DNA from 2 places in the Isachenkonia alkalipeptolytica genome. Region 1 is predicted to be linked to the other one. Evidence: riboswitches for the same ligand, from Rfam matches in the RefSeq annotation. Region 1 holds a riboswitch; the other holds the start of a gene.

Evidence for each region. A riboswitch is a leader RNA that binds a small molecule or an ion and turns the genes downstream of it on or off. The one in region 1 is predicted to bind cobalamin.
Region 2: another riboswitch for cobalamin. It lies ahead of ISALK_RS00380 (DUF4430 domain-containing protein); the one in region 1 lies ahead of ISALK_RS01065 (ECF transporter S component).

What each region holds. Positions count from the first base shown of each region.
Region 1 covers NZ_SUMG01000001.1:220,898-230,566, reverse strand. The annotation lists gene cobI (precorrin-2 C(20)-methyltransferase) at 1-511, opposite strand, end outside; gene cbiT (precorrin-6Y C5,15-methyltransferase (decarboxylating) subunit CbiT) at 508-1,107, opposite strand; gene cbiE (precorrin-6y C5,15-methyltransferase (decarboxylating) subunit CbiE) at 1,019-1,762, opposite strand; gene cbiD (cobalt-precorrin-5B (C(1))-methyltransferase CbiD) at 1,765-3,156, opposite strand; gene ISALK_RS01085 (precorrin-8X methylmutase) at 3,143-3,787, opposite strand; gene ISALK_RS01080 (GHMP family kinase ATP-binding protein) at 3,805-4,734, opposite strand; gene ISALK_RS01075 (cobyrinic acid a,c-diamide synthase CobB) at 4,721-6,106, opposite strand; gene ISALK_RS01070 (AIR synthase related protein) at 6,146-6,877, opposite strand; gene ISALK_RS01065 (ECF transporter S component) at 6,874-7,392, opposite strand; cobalamin riboswitch at 7,563-7,742, opposite strand; gene ISALK_RS15485 (helix-turn-helix transcriptional regulator) at 7,996-8,112, opposite strand; gene ISALK_RS01055 (GNAT family N-acetyltransferase) at 8,280-8,993, opposite strand; gene ISALK_RS01050 (GNAT family N-acetyltransferase) at 9,018-9,470, opposite strand; gene ISALK_RS01045 (hypothetical protein) at 9,621-9,669, opposite strand, start outside.
Region 2 covers NZ_SUMG01000001.1:71,563-81,231, forward strand. The annotation lists gene ISALK_RS00345 (chemotaxis protein CheW) at 77-529, shown strand; gene ISALK_RS00350 (GNAT family N-acetyltransferase) at 620-1,069, shown strand; gene ISALK_RS00355 (nucleoid-associated protein) at 1,085-2,095, shown strand; gene ISALK_RS00360 (hypothetical protein) at 2,129-2,572, shown strand; gene ISALK_RS00365 (Na+/H+ antiporter NhaC family protein) at 2,578-3,960, shown strand; gene ISALK_RS00370 (HD-GYP domain-containing protein) at 4,071-4,991, shown strand; gene ISALK_RS00375 (glutamine--tRNA ligase/YqeY domain fusion protein) at 5,074-6,771, shown strand; cobalamin riboswitch at 6,830-7,005, shown strand; gene ISALK_RS00380 (DUF4430 domain-containing protein) at 7,152-8,216, shown strand; gene ISALK_RS00385 (hypothetical protein) at 8,191-8,724, shown strand; gene ISALK_RS00390 (alpha/beta hydrolase) at 8,878-9,669, shown strand, end outside.

The sequences.
Region 1 (9,669 bases):
CAAGATTATCGAAGATTTTCAGGGCGGATCGTAAGCCAATTGCATTCTTTTGCATCGGATATACCCCTAGGGCTTCCGTATCCAGGGTAAGACTTTTATTAATGGCGGAGCCCAGGGCTGAAAAGGCGGTAATTCCCGGAATGGTCTCAACGGAAATATCTCTTGCCATCAATCTCGGAATCATATACATATAAGTACTGAAAACACTTGGATCCCCCAATGTTAAAAAAGCTACCTCGTTGTAGTTGTCCAGCAGATTTTCAATTTTTTTTCGATTTTCATCCCAGGAAAGTTCCAAGGCTTTAGGATCCTTTGTCATGGGAAATACCAGGGACTCAATATGAACCTCCTCTCGGAGGTAGGGCTTTGCAATTGTTAAGGCAATGCTATCCTCCCCTTTCTTTCCCTGGGGGGTAACAATAGCCGAAACCTTTTTCAACACGTTAATCCCTTTTATCGTTATCAACTCCGGGTCCCCCGGTCCAACACCAATGCCGTATAGTTTTTTCATCGGGATTCCCCTTTCTTTGTAGCGGATAATATGTAAATCGAGTTTTCCGCCTTCATCATCGTCAAATTTCCCACATCATGACCCTTATTTATGGCAACTTGAATAATTTCAATGTCCTTGTACTCATGAATCTTTAGCATTTCCTGGGCTAAACTGAGATTTTCCAATGTCAGTACATTGATCACCAAACGCCCCTCGGGTCTTAGTTTTTCCCGTAACACCTGGAAGATCTCTTTCATGGCTCCCTTCGTGCCCCCGATGACCACGCCGTCCATAAGCGGCAAATCTTTAAGGGCTTCCGGAGCTTTCCCTTGACGGACCTGTAGATTGTCCACGGCAAACTTGTCCCGGTTTTTGTGGATCAGTTGAACTCCCTCCGGGTTGATTTCCACAGCATGGACCCCTCCCTGTTTTCCAACAGCAATGGCCATTTCCACGGAAAGACTGCCGGAGCCCGCTCCGATATCCAAAAGAGTTTCCCCTCCCCGGAGTCGAAGTTTGTTTATGCTAATGCCTCTTACCTCTTCTTTGGTCATGGGTACCTTCCCCCGAAAAAACGCTTCGTCGGGAATGCCCCGGTACTGTTTCGTTTTCATTTTCCAACACCACCACACATAGATTGTCAATTTCCTTCGGTACTTTCGATAACCGACAGCTTGTAATTTTCTCATCGGAATACGTCAGGTTTTCTCCGATATGGATTTTCATCCCATCAAGGATCTTTTTCTTTATCGAATCCTTCTCCCCTTTTTGATATAACTGTTCTTTAATCTTGAAAGGAGTATTGTCTTGATCCGTTAAGAAAAAGGAATAACGATTATGATAAACCGCCTCCAAATCCCCGGTCTTTCCGTGAAGGCTCCCGATATAAGCTTCCTTCCAGGGAAAACTCAGCCTTGCGAAAAACACCTGCATCGAGCTGATCCCCGGGATTACTTCCAGCTCCTCCGAGGAAAAATGCTTTTTCATAAAGGAAAGCATACTGTAAAACCCCGGGTCCCCCGAAACCACCACGGCAATTTTTTTCCCTTTTTTTCTCGAATCCTGTATTTTTTCCATCACCTTCTCTAAGGGAGCGGTAATCCTAATTTTTTCCGACGCTTTAAGCGGTTTGTCGATCAGTCCCTCCACCTCAAGTAGATTACGCTTTCCTGCTACAATCACCGAGGCCTCACGAATTTTTTTCAGGGTCACGGGAAGCACATAGTCTTTGGCACCGGGGCCGAGGCCCAAAATTTGAATATTTTCCATGCTTATCGCCTCCCCGTTGTAGATTTCTTATTTTTAGGATTCTTATCATTAGGATTTTCATCTGCAGTATTTTTATCTTTAGATTTCTTATCTTCAGTATTTATAACTTCCGCATTTTCATCTTCAGTATTTATATCTTCCGTCTGTACTTCCCCGGCACTTCGAAGTTCCTCGATCATTTTCCAGCTCTGATCACAAAACCCCAGGACTCCATGGATCTGAGAGAAAAGAACCGTTCCGATTTCTATTTCTTCATGGGTTCGAATCCGAGCCTTTTCCGAAACTTTATTCGCCAGGTCCGTAAACACTTCTTTCAGGCCAAGTTGTAACAGTTTCTCCACGGCTTCGTCAGTGGTATTAGCGCTCAGTATCTTTTCTATAAGATGATCCGGCAGCAGGTCGGCTTTTTCATTTCCATCGCTATGCTCGTTGTAGTCGGTAACTTTGTTAGAATTTGCTATTTGCTCCTCTAGAATTTGCTGTTGCCGTCTATTTTCAAGGTGTTTTGCGGTATAGGCAGCCAGTATTTCCATGCGGCCATCGGCGATTTTACTATGTGTGTGAAAGATCCCTCCGGCGACTTTAATGAATTTTCCCAAATGCCCCACCAATAGAATTTTTCGAACCTTCTTTTCATAGGCACAGTCCAGGCTAAAGCCTACAAAGTTGCTGGTCTTCAACATATCCTCTTCCCTCAGTCCAAGACCTTTGCCAAAGTCCCGACCAAAGTTTCCAGGGATAAAAATGAGATCCTTCCGGTTTTCCATCAGCATATCCATCTCAATTCGAATACTCTCCTGAAAAGCCTCTTCGCTCATGGGTTCCACAATGCCGCTGGTGCCAATAATCGAGATCCCTCCCACAATGCCCAGTCTGGGATTAAAGGTTTTTTTTCCGATTTCTTCTCCCTTAGGAATCCATACCAGAACCTCCGCTCGTAGATCCTCCGGCAATAGCTCTGTTAGTTCCCGCTTCAGCATCTTCCTCGGTACCGGATTGATCGCCGGCTCCTGTGGGGGAATGGAAAGGCCTTTTTGCGTAACGATTCCTACACCTTTACCGCTCTTTAACAACACCTTAGGTTTTCCCTTTTCTGCCCTTTGAACTTTTACCCTGACAAAGATTTTAATACCGTGGGTAATATCCGGATCGTCCCCTGCATCCTTAATTACGGAACACCGGGCCTCATCACCTTCCAGCACCTGATCCCGAAGCTTTAAATATAGGTTCCATCCTTTAGGCGTTAACAGTTCCACCTCGTCGAGGATTTGATCTTTTAAAATCATTAATAAACTGCCTTTGGCTGCGGCTACCATACAACTCCCCGTGGTAAATCCGTATCGGAGTTTTTTGCCATTTTTGAAAGCAAATTGATCCAGTCTATTCTCCCCCATGGGCAGCCTCTTGTACTTTAATTTTCATTAAAGCATTAACCATTGCCGCCGCCACGGGACTTCCTCCCTTGCGCCCCTTTACGGCGAGATAAGGATGGGGACTGTTCATCAGGGCCTCCTTGGACTCCTCGGCGCCTACAAAACCTACGGGGACGCCGATAATCAGCGCCGGGGATTGTTTCCTTTCTTCCAACAGATCCAATAGATGAAATAAAGCGGTAGGAGCATTTCCGATCACAAAGATCTGAATATCCTCATTTTTCACGGCTTTTTCAATCCCTACCATGGACCGGGTCCTGCCCTCTTTTTTCGCCTGAATGGCCACATCCTCATCATGGGTGGCGTTATACATCTTGCCCTGTAAGACTTTTAAGTTGGCTTTATTAATTCCCGATTGAATCATTTTGGTATCGCTGTAGATTTTAAATCCCGGTTTCAGGGCCGCCAGTCCCTTTTCGATCCCGTCTTCCCCCATTCGCAGCAGATCTCCGTACTCAAAATCGCCGGTGGTATGTATGATCCGCTTCATAATTTGTGCTTCCTCGTAGCTTTTCGGATTTTGCTTCCATTCCGACTCAATGATTTCAAAGCTTTTACGTTCAATTTCCATAGGATCTTTGATATACATCATTATTCCTCTTTTCTTTATCAGTATTTCATCCATTGAAGACCGCCGGGGATCAGCCGGTGATCCCGAAGGATCGGATAATGCTTCCTAAGACCTTCCTGCTGAATCTTCTTGATAAACCCTTTTTTATCAAAGAAGGCCTCATGGTAGAGAACACCTAACACCGATCCGCTGTGAGCGGTATTAACACCGTATGCTCCTGATTGGCTGCTCAGTTTGATAATCTTCTCCAACCCGGGCTTTGGTAAAATCTGTTGATGGGCTCTTGCACTGACTGTGGCCAGTTTTCCCAGTTCCTTTAAGGAAATATTATCCCGTTTCTTCTCCCAGGCTTCAAAGGCTTGAGCAACTCTTATTGGTTTTTCAATAACACCAGTCTGATAACAATTATTCAAGTTCTCTTTTTGCTGATACAACTTCAAGGCTTTCGTTTTTGAATGTTGTCGGTGATATTCCAAAGTATCTACCGTAGAAAAACCCTCCAGAATCAACACCCTTCCCTTAGGATAAGGGCCATAGCTTCTTACCCGCTTTCCGGATTTGCTGTTAAAGAGACTCAGTTTTGAAAACAGTGTACTGTCCGTCGGTTCTACTTTTGCAGCGATTTTCCCAAGAACTTCTTCCGTCATAGGACACTGAAGGGTTTTAGCACTGAGCATTACGGCACCGGCCACATCGGCTGTGGAACTTGCCATTCCCTTTCCCCTTGGGATATCACTTTCAACGAGCAATCGGTAGTCCTTTAAGAGACTAGGGGACCGATCAAAATACTTCAATGTCTCTTCCATGGCATGGTAGGCTTTGTCCTGATTTTTCCCGGTTACTCTTTTTCCCTTCTCCAAACGCACCAAGGCGTAAAAGTCTATAGCGTAGGAGATCAGTGCTTCCTGATCATCAACCGGTCCTTGAAAAATTTCTCCGCAGGAGGCGGGACATCTAACGCTGATCATGGTACCTTCTCATCTCTTCGATCCAGTTTTGGAGAAATTCCCAGTGATCATAAAAATGAAAATGAGGATAGCCTGCTAGGGTGTTTTTCTTCTTTAAGCCGCATTCATGCTCCTTTAAGACCTTGCCTTCCCGAATTTTTTGCACCTGATAGCTCTTCGGGGTTTGGTTCCTTTCAATGAGTTTGGAGCGATGAAATTCATGGGCCTTCAGGGTGATATTCTTATCCATGGTCACATCCACATAACCAAAACGCTGCAAGCGCTTGGTCATCACCGTCTTTGCGGGAAAAAATCCTGTCATGGGATAAAATTCTCCCCTAAGGTCTTCAATCCCCTCGGTTAAATACATCAGTCCCCCGCATTCCGCAAAAGTCGGCAGGCCCTTTTCCAAGTCTTTTGTTAACGAGCTCATAAATCCTTGATTTTCCCTCAGTTCCCTTCCAAACACTTCAGGAAATCCGCCGCCGATATACAGTCCCGAAAGGCCCTCTTTCAGCTTTTGATCCTTCATGGGACTGATAAATTCTAAGATTATACCGATTTCCTCTAAAATCTCCAGATTATCCTGATAATAAAAACTAAAGGCGGGATCCTGAAATACACCGAGGCTGAGTCCCTTTCCCATCCTTCTTAACTTATCGATCTGAAGGGTGATAAAATCCTCATGTTCCTTAGGCTCCCGGGGAACGTGCCCACTTCCGATGGCAATAATTGTATCCAGATCCACAGTTTCCTCCATTCCCTCACTTAGCATTTCCAGCTGTTCTTCAAGGTTTTCAACTTCCTCCGCCGGTATCAGCCCTAAATGCCTGCTTTTTAAGTGAAGTCCTTCTTCCTTTTTCAAGTATCCCACACAGGGAATTTTCACATCCCGCTCAATGACGGTTTTAATCATATCGTAGTGGGTTTTTCCCGAGACTTTATTGACAATCACCCCGGCGATGTTTACTTCTGGATCGTACAATTTATAGCCCAACACTTCCGCCGCTGCACTGGTGGATTTTTTGCCGCCGTCGATTACCAGAATCACCGGAAGTCCCAAGAGCTTTGCCATGGCCGCCGAACTGCCCACGTCCTTCGATATGCCTACGCCGTCGTAAAGACCCATTACTCCCTCCACCACAGAGAACTCTCCTCTTTTTTTATGTTTTCCGTAGAGCACCTCAATAGTGGAATCTCGAAGAAGCCACTGATCCAAATTGTACGAGGGATTTCCGCTGACAAATTGATGAAATCCCGGATCAATATAGTCAGGGCCCACTTTAAATGGGTTAATGTCTATACTTCTTTTCCTAAGAGCTTTCATGATCCCCAGGGTACAGGTGGTCTTACCCACACCACTGCTGGTTCCTGCAATCATAATTCCCGGCATTTTTTCCCTCCTCTGATTCCAATAATTAGATACTCAACACTATAATTTTGTGATCGGGGCTTTAAGGATGCTTCGAAGTTCCTTAACCCCGGTCTCCTTCATAAGCACCAGGGCCGAGGTGGAAGGCCCTCCCGACTGAAAAAAATCGATTTCCCGATGTGTTTCCCGGTCCACCTTCCCACCTTCTTCGCCTAACACCTCCAGTTCGTGAGCAATACCTTTAGAGCCTATAGGAAGGATATCTTTTACACCCCGGTGATTTATCAAATGATACAGATCCTCCATGGATAAAACTTCCCCTTCATCGGCAAGAACGCCCTCTCCTACCTTAGGAAGACCTACCAGGAAAAGACTTTCCCCCCCGTCGGTTTTCGGTGGCAGGTCTGCTTTTTTTTCCAGGGTACCGATCACCGTAACTCCGAGAGCTGTCTGCACCATAGGAAAGTTTTCTTCGGAGCTTCCTGTAACCGGCATCACCACATCCCTGGGTAGTTCCCTCACAGCCTTTTCAATCCCTGCTAAAATACGTTCCCCGTAATTCTCCATCTCCACGGAAAGGGTATTAATCAATGCTAAAGGTTTAGCCCTTAAGGCGATTACTTCCATTAACGCAACTCTTGCTCCGTAGTATCCCACCACTTCCGGCGGTGCCTGGACCCGGTCCTCTTTCTTTTCTCCGACCCCTCCGACGGAATCACAGGAAATCACCAAGGTCTCTTCATTTTTCATATGTAGCAGGGTTACATCTCTAAATTGTTCAAAACGGATCATCGGGCCATACGCTTTTGAAGAATATTTCCAAGGATTAAGGCCAAGGATACGTTTAAGAAAGATACAATAGTAAGAGGAATAACCATAGTATTAAAGAGGACCCATCCACTAAAGGGGAGCCCGAGTAAATGGGCGGCTAAGGCTGAGGTTGCGGCAGATAGCGGACCGTTTAACACTGTTGCCAAAACTCCGGCAACAATCCTTCGCTCCTTTTGACAGACCCATCCGAAAACACCTACAATCAGTGCCATTTGTACACCGATAAATAAATGTAGGGGTAACGTTAATGGAAAACCGTTAATCAAAGCGGTTAAGAGGTGGCCCACACCTCCTACTGCAGCTCCGTAAACCGGGCCCAGTATCATTGCACCGAAAAATGCGGGCATGGAATCAAAGGCCAGGCTTCCCGGTATAATAAGTCCTAGTAAAGATCCCACATAGGAGAGTGCTACCAATATTCCGCTGTAGGTTAGTTTTGTTACGGTACTACTTTTTTCGAGCTTCATTGCTTCCATCCAATCACTCCTTAATTTTAAGATTGTAATTAATAAAAATTTGTATAAAAAAAATTCCTCTTTCGAGGAATTCATGAACAATTGGTTAAGAAAAGCCGTCTTTAAATAAAAGTAACCCTTTAAAATAAACACAGTTAATCACCATCGCCCATCTTCCCACCGAAGATTGTTATAGCATTTCCTTCGAGGCAGGTTTCCTGACTTATGGCGATGATCCTTTGCCTTCTCGGTTTCCCAATGGCATAGTAAAGGACCTTTAACCAAATACAGTAGCGGGGGCTGTAGTGGATTTTAACCACTTTCCCTTTTAACCCCAAATCTATCGGGGCACCACAAAGGTTTATTCAGTTGTCATTATTAGCATAGCATAATAAATATTTTTGTACAATAGATAACTGCATAAGACAAAAAAATGACAGCGGGACGGAGTTTTTGTCATCCTTGCCATTGCTTTATCCCGGTAGAATTAAAAGCGTAGACGATCCTCCCCTTTCCATTATTGGTTATTTTTACCTCATCTCGGGGATTTTTCTCAAAAAGGTCGTCGATGCTTATATCAAACAGATCACAAATCAACAGTATTTTTTTGATATCCGGAACAGATTACCCGGATTCCCATTTTGAAGTGGACTGCCGGGATACCTCCAGTGTTTCAGCTAAAGTCTCCTGAGATAACCTTCCCTCTTTTCGAAGACTCCGAATTTTCTCTCCTTGCTCCATGAAAGCTCCCTTTCCCTAACAGTTAATCATCCTCTTACAACCATTATGCCTATCAACTGTTAATAAGCCAAGTAAATGTGGTGTGTAATTTACGCAACCGATAGTTTCCATCGTTAAAAAAGATTACAACCCGTAAAGACCCATTATTGTTTCTCTATCCTTCTCTTCTAATTGATCTTCACCCAGTGAACTAAGCGTTCTTTAACAAATCCCATTTTACGACTTAAGCTCATGGATTCTTTATTATCCTCTTCGATATGGATAAAAGTAATTTCACCTTGTTCCCTCAGTTTTCTTATCATAGCAATGCTCAATTCCCGAGCATACCCTTTTCCCCGGTACTCCGGCAGGACATGAAGAAATCCCATAGCTCCATCATCATGGGTTAGAATCCAGGCTACAAGTTTTTCATTTTTATAGATTCCCAGTCCGATACCTTTTTGGATTCGTTCAATTATGTATTCCTTAGAAGTGTACTCCTGATACTTGCTGTTCTCGAAAATGTATTGCGCGTCCGTTGTTGACAGTTCCAAGAGGGAGACCATATTCTCCGGCAATGCTGAATTATTTGGAAAATAGAACTTTACACAGGATAATTTCCACTCCAGTCTTCGGTCTTTCAGAATAAACGGTAGCATCCAATCTTCTATTGTAGCGAAGTGCTGATCCTCTTCCTTCAAATGTTTTAATAGTACATTCAATTCCGCTTCCGATTTGCTGCTGATATAAGTCCAAGCTTGATCACTTCTCCCTTTAACCAAAACCGAACTCCCTTCAATATGTATAACATCAATCTGGTATTCTTTGATAAAATTGATTAAATTGATGTTTCGGATAGGGTCTTCACTCAATATTTCAAGGGCCACTTTTATGTTGTCCATAGTAACTCCTTTCCGGTCAGTTTTCTACTTCTTATATTTTCCCATCAGGTATTCATTGACTCCTTTTCTATAAAAGTCGGAAAGGATTCCGATCTCTTCATAACCCAACTGCCGATAAAGCTCCTTCGCTCTTTTGTTAAAATCCCCGACTAGCAAAAATACCTTATCATACTCCGCAGCTATTACATTTTCAAAATAATAGATTAGTTCCCTGCCGATCCCCTTCCCGCGAAATTCTCTTTCTACAACAATCATATGCAGATAAGGATATTTTCCGAAGGTGCCCTTCAACTCAAACAAAATAAATCCAATACAATTATTCTGATCATCCAATACCACATAGATTTCTTCATTATTCAAAGCTTTCGAAAGCATCCTGCCAGGGTCTTTATCAAAAAAATAAATCCTTCCAAGCTCAGAGTTCTCAAGAATTTTACAGCATGCATGTAAATCTTTCGGACTTCCCGGTACAATCATTTTTTTCAACTTATCACTCCTCTAATTATTTTACCAAAGAAAAAAGAGAGGACATTCAAATTCAAATGTCCTTATGATCATAAAAAGCTTTTTCAAAACCCGTCGACTTTTCCCTGTGGATACTTCTCTTTTCCTATTGCCCAGGCCGGTTTATTCCGAATGGACTTCTACGGTGAAAATTACTGCATAATCATTGTTT
Region 2 (9,669 bases), 150 kb from region 1:
TATAATATTTTAAAATCTTTTTTACAGTCTTTTAAAGACTTAACCTACATAAAATTAGAGCCTAGGAGGAATGAAAATGACAGAAAGACAATACGTAATCTTTACATTGGAACAGGAACAGTACGGGGTGGATATTATGCATGTAAAAGAAATCAGCGAATTTAAAAAATGCAATAAAATCCCCCACACCCCAAGCTTTATTGAAGGAATCATCAACTACCGGGGGGCGGTTACTCCGATTATCAACCTGAGAAAGAAGTTTGAGCTGTCCGAGGGAGACATTGACAGTCAAACCCGAATTATCATCATCAATTTAAACAATAAGCAAGTGGGCTTTTTAGTGGATGAAGCTTCCCAAGTACTAACCATAGACCAGGAAATGGTGGACCCTGCTCCGAAAATCGTAACGGATATTCAGGAGGAGTTTATTGAGGGAATTGCGAAACTGGAAGACCGAATGGTCATTTTATTGGACCTTGAAAACGTCCTAAGTGAAAGGGAAAAGGAAACCGTATTGGAAATCCAATAAGGGTTGGCAAGCGGCCTTCGAGGCCCCGATTTTGGCGGGGCCGATGGAGGCTTTTTTATACACCGAAACCATAGTCTAGGAGGGGAAAATATGGAAATTAAACGGCTGTCTCAATGCCGGGAGTACGAAGACCAAGTGGTCCGTTGGCTTTGGAAGGAATTTGGAAATGAGGAGAACTACAAACGCTACGAAATGATTATTCATCATAGCATGGACCCCGATAATCTGCCCCAAACCTTTGTAGCCTTCGAGGAGGGCAAAGCCGTGGCCACCGTGGGACTGTGGCGGTGTGACTTGATGAGCCGACAGGATTTATTTCCCTGGTTGGCCTCTCTTTACGTGGACCCGGCCTACCGCCGTCGTGGCATCGGGAAAAAGCTCCAGGGGTTTATTTTGGATTATTGCAGAAAACAGGATTATTCCAAGGTTTATCTCTATACGGACCTGGTGAATTACTATGAAAAAACCGGCTGGGAACAGATGGGCTACGGATGGACGGAAGACATGGAAAAAGTTCGGATCTACCAATACAAATTATAAGCAGGGAGAGGGAAAATGGAAGACGTTTATATTACCCAAAGCATATTACACATTTTAGACAGCCAGGTGGGAATGCCTGTATTATCGGAGAAGGAGCACCCTAAAAGTGCGGAGACGGAGTTATTTTTAGGAGAGCACTTAAAGCGTTTACTAGAGGATCCGGAAATCAAGGAATGTGAGTTTTTAGAGGATCGGGAAAATCCGGTTAAAGGGATTTTACAAGGGTATCAGCAGGATACCGGCACCTTTGTCTCCATGAGCAAGGCACTGGCCAAAAGTTTATATGAGTTTATGATGAAAAACCCGGAGGTGCCTTCTTCGGATCTGGCGGTGGTAGCCTTTCGTCAAAAAGACCGGCCCTATTTAGGGGTGCTGAAGTTTAATTACAAACAAACCTTTACCCATGAGGTGGACCATCAGGAGGATGGGAACATTAATTCCATTATTCAATACCAGCGGACCATTGCCAATATCAATCAGCGGATCGAAGAAGGGTTTGTTTTGGATCTGGAGGAGGGAAACCTACTGCTGAAGGAAAAAAAAGCAAGGATCAATGATGAAAAGATTTTTTATCTGTCGGAAAAATTTCTCCTGTGCAAGGGGAAACCCTCGGATAAGGAAAAGCTCTCCATCATCAACAAGACCAATAAAGAGGTGCTTAAAAAGCACTACGACAACGACTTTAAAAAGACCACGGATTTGAAACGGGCCATGGCGGAAAATATTGCAGAATCCGAAGAGTTGGAGATAGAAGAGATCACTGAGAAGGTTTTTCGGGATAATCCCGAGGCCCAAAAAGAATATCGGGAATCCATTGAAAAGCAGGGTTTAATGGAATCCACGGTGAAGCTGGCCCCTAAAACCTCGGAGAAAGTGATGAAAAAACAAAAAATTGTAACCGAGGAGGGGATTGAACTTCATGTACCCGGAGAATACCTGGATGATCGGAAGGTGAAGTTTGTCAATAACGGAGACGGAACCATCAAAATTGAAATCAATGACATCGCCTCGATTTTAAATAAATAAAACGAATACTTAGGGACAGGATGTGATGTGTTCATGGAAGAGGAATACTATGGGAAAGCGTTTCGAGGTTTTTTCTTTAAGGGGTTGGCCCAATTTCTGGGTTTAACCTTAGTGCTGTATTTTATTATGATGGCAATTACCGGAGGAGATTTTCACTTCTCCTTTATTTCCATCGCCGTATTTTCCTATGCAATCATCTATTTAATGACCCATAAAGTGCGAAGACGAACCGTAGTGATTGACAGCAAAGAGGAGTTTATTCGGAATTTGAAAGATGCGGTGGCGTATTTACACTATGATATTATTGAAGAAAGGGAAGACTTAATTATTATTAAGCCTCAGTGGCATGAAAAAGCCTATACTGCGAAACTGTTTATCGAGGTGAAAGAAGAAGAAGTAAAATTCATCGGAGTTACCCAACATATATATAAAATTCTAGAGGCTTATGAAGAACAGCGGCAAAGAAAGGATCGTTAAGGAAAATGAGGGAGAAAATCAGTATTCGATGGGCTTTTATAATCGGCATTTTATTTATCTCCACGGTAATTACCGCCATGGTTCTGCAGCGGTCTTTGGTGTGGGGAATCTATTTGACCCTTCTTTTTTCTCTGCTGGTTCTCTACAGTGCCGGGATCTCCCCTAAAATAAGCCTGGGGTGGATTTTACAGGGGGTTTATGATGCCAAGGAAGTATACGGGTTAATTATTTTGATCGGATTGAACGTCTCTATGTGGATCGCCTCGGGGATTGTGCCAACCTTGCTGTATTTTGGTTTCGATATGATCCACGGGGTGAATTTTTTGCCCTTTGCCTTTATCATCAGCGGGGTGCTGGCTTTTTTTCTCGGCACAGGCCTGGGAACCATAAGCACCATCGGTATTGTTCTCTTTACCCTGGGGGTCAGCATCAATATACCCGGCGGGTTACTGCTGGGCACCCTGGTCTCCGGAGCCTATATTGCGGATCGGATGTCGCCGATTTCCGCCTTGGCCAATTTCACCATGAAAGTCCTGAAAATTTCTTTTCGGGTCTATTTTGTAAAAATGCTGAAGGTCATGGTGCCCACAACCCTGTTGTCCTTGGCGGTCTATTACTTCATCGGTCTGAACTATCAAGGGGAGATTCAACCGGGGGATGTTGCTTATTATCAAGGTCTTTTAGGAGAGGTGTTTATCCTGTCGCCCCTACTATTGTTGATCCCCTTAGGTGTATTGTGGTTGAGCTTTAAAAAGCTTTCCTCGAGCTATGTGCTTCTTTTCGGAATCCTTACGGGTTTTATGGCAGGGGTGGGTCTTCAGGGGATGAGCCTTTATCAGGGGCTCCGGTTTCTCATTTTAGGATTTGAATCCCCGGTGAGCAGCGAGTTCATGGGCTCTCTGGAAATTGGAGGGGCGCTGCAAATGCTGGAAGTGGTCTTGGTGGTTATGGGAGGAATTGCCATCAGCAAGATTTACGAAGGTTGCGGCTGGATTGCCCCGGTGATTGAAAGGGTAAAAAAGAAAAGCAAAACTCGAGGACAGCTTCTTCTGAACACCGGGCTTCTCTCCATCGTTCTGAATGCCCTGACCTGTGATCAGACCGTTGGCATCTTAGTCCCGGGGACGCAATTGCCGAAAATCTACCAAGAACAGGGGTTGAGTCGGGAAGACTTAGGGGTCATGGTTGCCAACAGCGGCACGGCCCTGGCTCCGTTGATGCCATGGAATGTCAATGCGATTATTATTTATACCATCACCGGAGTCTCCGCTCTATCCTATGGAAAATTTGCTGTTTTAAACTGGTTGGCTTTTCCCGCGGCCCTCTTTACAGCAAGGGAAATTTGTCGAATACTATCGAATTTTAAGCCGATTACCTATAAAAACTAATTTTTTCATGGTATACTTTTATTATTACAATGGTATTATTTTATAATATTCGTTATAATTCAGAGGGATTTTAGATCAGTTCGTAAAATCCCGGGAAAAGGAGTTTTTCTATGGAGGGAAATTGCACAATTATCGCAAAAGAAGACTATGAAAAGCATACGGTTACCCCGGAAGGGACGGCGGAAATCATCAACAAATATAAGGACCCTGTAATGGAGGTCAATGTTTATATTCTAAAAAAAGATGGGAATTTTCATCTCAGTCCTCCGAAAAACCCCCAGGGAATGAAATCCTATTTTATCGAAGAAGGTCGCCTCTATAGTATGGAGACTAAGGCTTATCATGATATGGGAAGCATGATTATTTTAAACCCCAAGGATGAGCTGTTTAATGTGACAGCAATCAAAGATACATACCTGTTGGTGCACTCCCTGCAGGATGATTCCTACGAAGCGACAGAAAAGAATTTTAAACATATTCATGATATCCTTGTGCAGATCCAAAGGAAAGATGCCTATACCCATGACCATTCCCAAAGGGTATATAAGCTTAGCCGAAGCATGGCGGAAAAGTTGGATTTTAGAGGCGCGGCCCTGCAAAATCTTCTTTGGGCGGCAAAATACCATGATATCGGGAAAGTGTTTGTTCCTGACGAGATATTGAATAAGCCCGGGGCCTTAACAAAAGAAGAGTTTGAAACCATGCAGGAGCACACCACCATGGGGCGGGATCTGATTTTACAGTACTTCAACCAAGAGACCTATGAAATCATCTGTCAGCACCATGAACGGCTGGACGGCAGCGGCTATCCCCAAAATTTACGAAATGAAGAAATCCGTAAAGAGGCGAAGATTTTAGCGATCTGTGACAGCTTTGATGCTATGACCACGGACCGGGTGTATAAAAAAGGAAAGACCAAAAGGGAAGCCATAGAGGAACTAAAGTCTTTAAAGAACAGGAAATACGATGAAGAGCTGTTGAAGCTTTTTATTGAAGTCCTTAAGCTAGAGGAAGAGGAAGAGGAAGTCTAGAAAAAGCTTTTATTCCTGGGTAATATTCAGTATAATGCTAGTAGAAGGAAAGATTAAGGAATCTATTTTAGGAGGATGCTTGATGGGAAAAGAAGAATTTGATCATATAGAAGAAAAGGAACAATCCAGTTTTTTGCAAAGAATTGTGGAAAAGGATTTGGAAGAAGGGGTGTACAGTCGGGAAGTCTGTACCCGTTTCCCTCCGGAGCCTAACGGGTATTTGCACATCGGAAGTGCCTATGCCATTAATATCAGTTATAATATCGCTAAAAAGTTTGGTGGAAAATTCAATCTGCGCTTTGACGATACTAATCCCCTGAAGGAGGATAAGGAGTACGTGGAGGCTATTATTGAAGATATGAAGTGGGCGGGATTTGATCCCGGAGACCGGATCTTTTATGGTTCCGATTATTTCCAGCAGCTGTATGATTATGCTCTACAGCTCATTGAAAAAGGAAAAGCTTACGTCTGTGATCTTACCCCGGAGGAAATTCGAAGCTACCGGGGAACCTTAACGGAGACCGGAAAGAACAGTCCTTATCGGGATCGAAGCGTGGAGGAGAACTTAGACCTCTTTAATCGAATGAAAGCTGGAGAATTTAACAACGGAGAGAAGGTTTTGCGGGCCAAGATTGATATGCAGTCCCCGAACATCAATCTTCGGGATCCGATAATTTACCGGATTTTGCATGAGGACCATTATCGTCAAGGAAATCAGTGGTGCATCTATCCCATGTATGATTATGCTCATCCCCTGCAGGATGCCATAGAAGGGGTAACCCATTCCATGTGCTCCATTGAATTTAAAGACCATCGGCCCCTCTATAACTGGACATTGGAAGAGTTGGAACTGACCGAACCCCCGAAACAGCGGGAATTTGGCCGTATGAACTTAACCGGGGTGGTGACCAGTAAGCGTTTTTTACGGGAACTGGTTGCAGAGGGATATGTGGACGGTTGGGACGATCCGAGGCTTCCCACCCTTCGGGGAATGCGAAGACGGGGGTATACCCCGGAAAGCATCAAACACTTCCTAGGCGAAATCGGAATATCCAAGGATGAGAGTACCGTGGATGTTTCCATGTTGGAACACAGTGTACGGGAAGACTTACGGGACCGGGCCCCTTCCATGATGGCGGTGATGAACCCCTTGAAAGTAGTGATTGAAAACTATCCCCAGGATGAAAATGAATTTTTGGAAGTACAGAATCATCCCAAGGACCCTTCCATGGGCACAAGGCAGATCACCTTTTCCCGGGAAGTCTATATTGAAAGAGAAGACTTTATGGAAAATCCGGTAAAGGGCTTTAAACGCTTTGCCCCGGAACATGAAGTCCGACTACGGGGAGCCTACTTTATCAAACTGGTGAAGGTGGTAAAGGATGAACAGGGGGAGATTAAAGAGCTTCGCTGCACCTATGATCCCGAGACAAAGAGCGGCTCCGGTTTTACCGGCAGAAAGCCCAAGGCAACCATCCATTGGGTGGACGGCAAAAACTGCAAAAGTGCGGAGGCCCGGCTTTATGAAAAGCTTATAGAGGACGAAGAGCTTCTAAAGGATAAAACTCTAAGCTGGGATAAGCGGATCAATACCGACTCCTTAAAGATTTTAAAGGATATCAAAATCGAAAAAGCCCTGGGGGAAGCAAAGAAAGAAGAAAAATTCCAGTTCATCCGCCAAGGGTTCTACACCGTGGACAACAAACATACCACGGAGGAAAAATTAATTTTTAACCGAATTGTCCCCTTAAAGGACTCCTGGAAAAAAGGCAAGAAATAACATTGCTTTTTATCTCCCCAGGTATTATCATAGAAGGTAAGACTAAGGATAAGAAAACTTCATAACGATTTTTTTCGGTTGTAGAACTTACATGAAAAGGGAAGCAGGTGTAATACCTGCGCGGTCCTCGCCGCCGTAATGCATGAAAAAGATATTTATAAAGCCACTGGGAAACCGGGAAGGCAAATATCGAAAATGCTAAGCCGGAAGACCTGCCGAAAAAAATACCATTACACTTCACGAGGGATTGAAGGGAGGGAGATCTGCAAATAATGCAGGAAGTCTGAAGCTGGACAAGTACGCAGCAAAGGATAAACAGTCTACCCCTTTCAACTACCGTTGGAAGGGGTTTTTTAAATTAAATAACAGGAGGTAGGGACATGAACAAAAAAGCATTATCAATTATCGGTGTTATTGCAGCAGTGATCATTTTAGGAGCCTTATACAATAATTTCTTAGCACCGGAAGGCGTAGAAGGAGAAAAGGAAGTAGGTCTTCAAGTAATCGTTGATCAGGAGGATATCAATGAGGAATTTGTGTTTGAAACCGATCATGAGTTTTTAGGAGAGCTTCTAGAGGAAGAGCAGGAGACCTTGGAGCTAACCTATGATGAGAACAGCACCATGGGCATGATGATTACCGGAATGTTAGGTTACGAAGTGGACGGCACTTCGGAGTATTTCCACATTTTAGTGAACGGTGAAGATGCGGAGTACGGCGCATCAAGCATTCCTTTAATGGACGGGGATGAATATGTCTTAGAAATAAGAGATTTTTCCGATTATGACGGGAGTGATGCTGAAGAAGCCGAGGAGGAAGAAAAGGAAGTAAGCCTTCAAGTAATCCTTGACCAGGAAGACATCGATGAGACCTTTGCTTTTCAAACCAATCATGAATTTTTAGGAGAACTGATTGAAGAGGAATCCGAAACCCTGGAAGTGGAATACGAGATGGGGGACTTTGGGTTGGACATCCTGGAAATTCTGGGCTATGAATTAGATAAGGATTCAGAATACCTTCATATCTTAGTGAATGGAGAAGACGCGGAGACCGGACTTTCCGGCATCGAAGTGATGGATGGGGATGCGTATCAACTTGAGCTTCGAAGCTTTGAACCTATGGAAGAAGAGGAAGCAGCCGCAATGGATCTACAGGAGGTAAGTCTTAAAGTTTCCATTGATACCGAGGATCTGGAAGAGACCTTCACCTTCGAAACAGAACAGGAATACCTATCAGGACTGATAGAAGATGAAGTGGAAGTCCTGGAGGTGGAATACGAGATGGGAGACTTTGGATTGGACATCCTGGAAATTCTAGGCTATGAATTGGATAAGGATTCAGAATACCTTCATATTTTAGTGAATGGAGAAGACGCGGAGACCGGGCTTTCCGGAATCGAAATAAAGGATGGAGATGAATATGAACTCCAACGTCGAGATTTCTAGCAAAATGAAAGTTCATGATTTAGTACTGATCAGTATTCTCAGCGCATCGATAACCGCAGGGAAACTGGCCCTTAGTTTCGTGCCCAACGTGGAAGTGGTCAGCCTGTTGTTTATGGTTTATGCCGTAGCCCTGGGCGTAAAGAGAACCTTGATGATCTCTGTGATATTTGCAACCACGGAAATCTTCTTATACGGCTTTTCCACTTGGGTACTGGGCTACTATTTTGTGTGGCCGATTTTAATTCTGGCCACAGGACTTTTGAAGGGGAGTGTCAAAAGCGAATACGGTTTTGCCATGATTGCAGGAATTTTTGGACTGTCCTTCGGATTTCTCTTTGCGATGTTCGAGTCGTTATTTTATGGCATTGCCTATGGAATGGCCTATTGGGTGCGGGGCATTCCCTTAGACATCGTTCACGGAGCTTCGAATTATGTTTTGGCGATTATCCTATTCAATCCTTTAGTAAAAGTCTTTAAAAAACAGCTGAATCAATATTTTTCCCCTTAAACATTTTTCTTATGACTTTTTCCGGGAAAAAAAATGGCAACAGAGGGACTCTGTTGTTTTTCTTTTTTGTAAAATACCCCCCCTTCGATTGAAAGCAAAGGAATCGGGTATAGAAATAGGAATAGGAATAGGCAAAAGATAAGGAGGGGAATTATGGAGGTAAAAGATTTTTATATTACGGGTTACGGGGATAAGGAAATTCACTGCAAGAAATGGACAAAGGGAGATCCATCCCAGGTAAAAGCCGTAATTCAAATTGCCCATGGTATGGGGGAACATATTGGCCGTTATGATGATTTTGCCCGGTTTATGGTTCAACAGGGCTACGGAGTGTTTGGGAACGATCACCGGGGACATGGGAAAACCCCCGAAAAATCCGGTATTTACGGGCATCTTTCCGATGAAGACGGATGGAGAACCACCGTGATGGACTTGAATTATTTACGGGAGGAAATTGAAAAACAGTATCCCGATAAACTGGTGATTCTAATAGGACACAGCATGGGTTCCTTTTTAGCCCGGGACTATGTCCAGGAGTTTGGGGATCACGTCCAAGGACTTATCTTAAGCGGGACCGGAGGGAGTTTAGGTCTGGAAGGGAATGCGGGTTTACTCCTTGCAAGAGTGGAAAAGTTATTGAGAGGGAAGCGGAAGAAAAGCCCTCTGTTGAATCGATTGATTTTCGGAAACTATAATAAAAAATTTGAACCGGTGAAAACCCCCTTTGACTGGTTAAGCGCCAATGAATGGGAAGTAAGAGCCTATGTGGAGGACCCCCTGTGCGGAAACATTATGACCACCGGTTTTTATGTGGATTTGTTGCAGGGCGTTAAAAGAGTCCATCAACGGGGGAATATGGAGAAGATGCCCAAGGATCTTCCGATCCTTTTATTTTCCGGTGCCAAGGACCCTGTGGGAAAAGAAGGAAAAGGAGTTCGGGAAGTG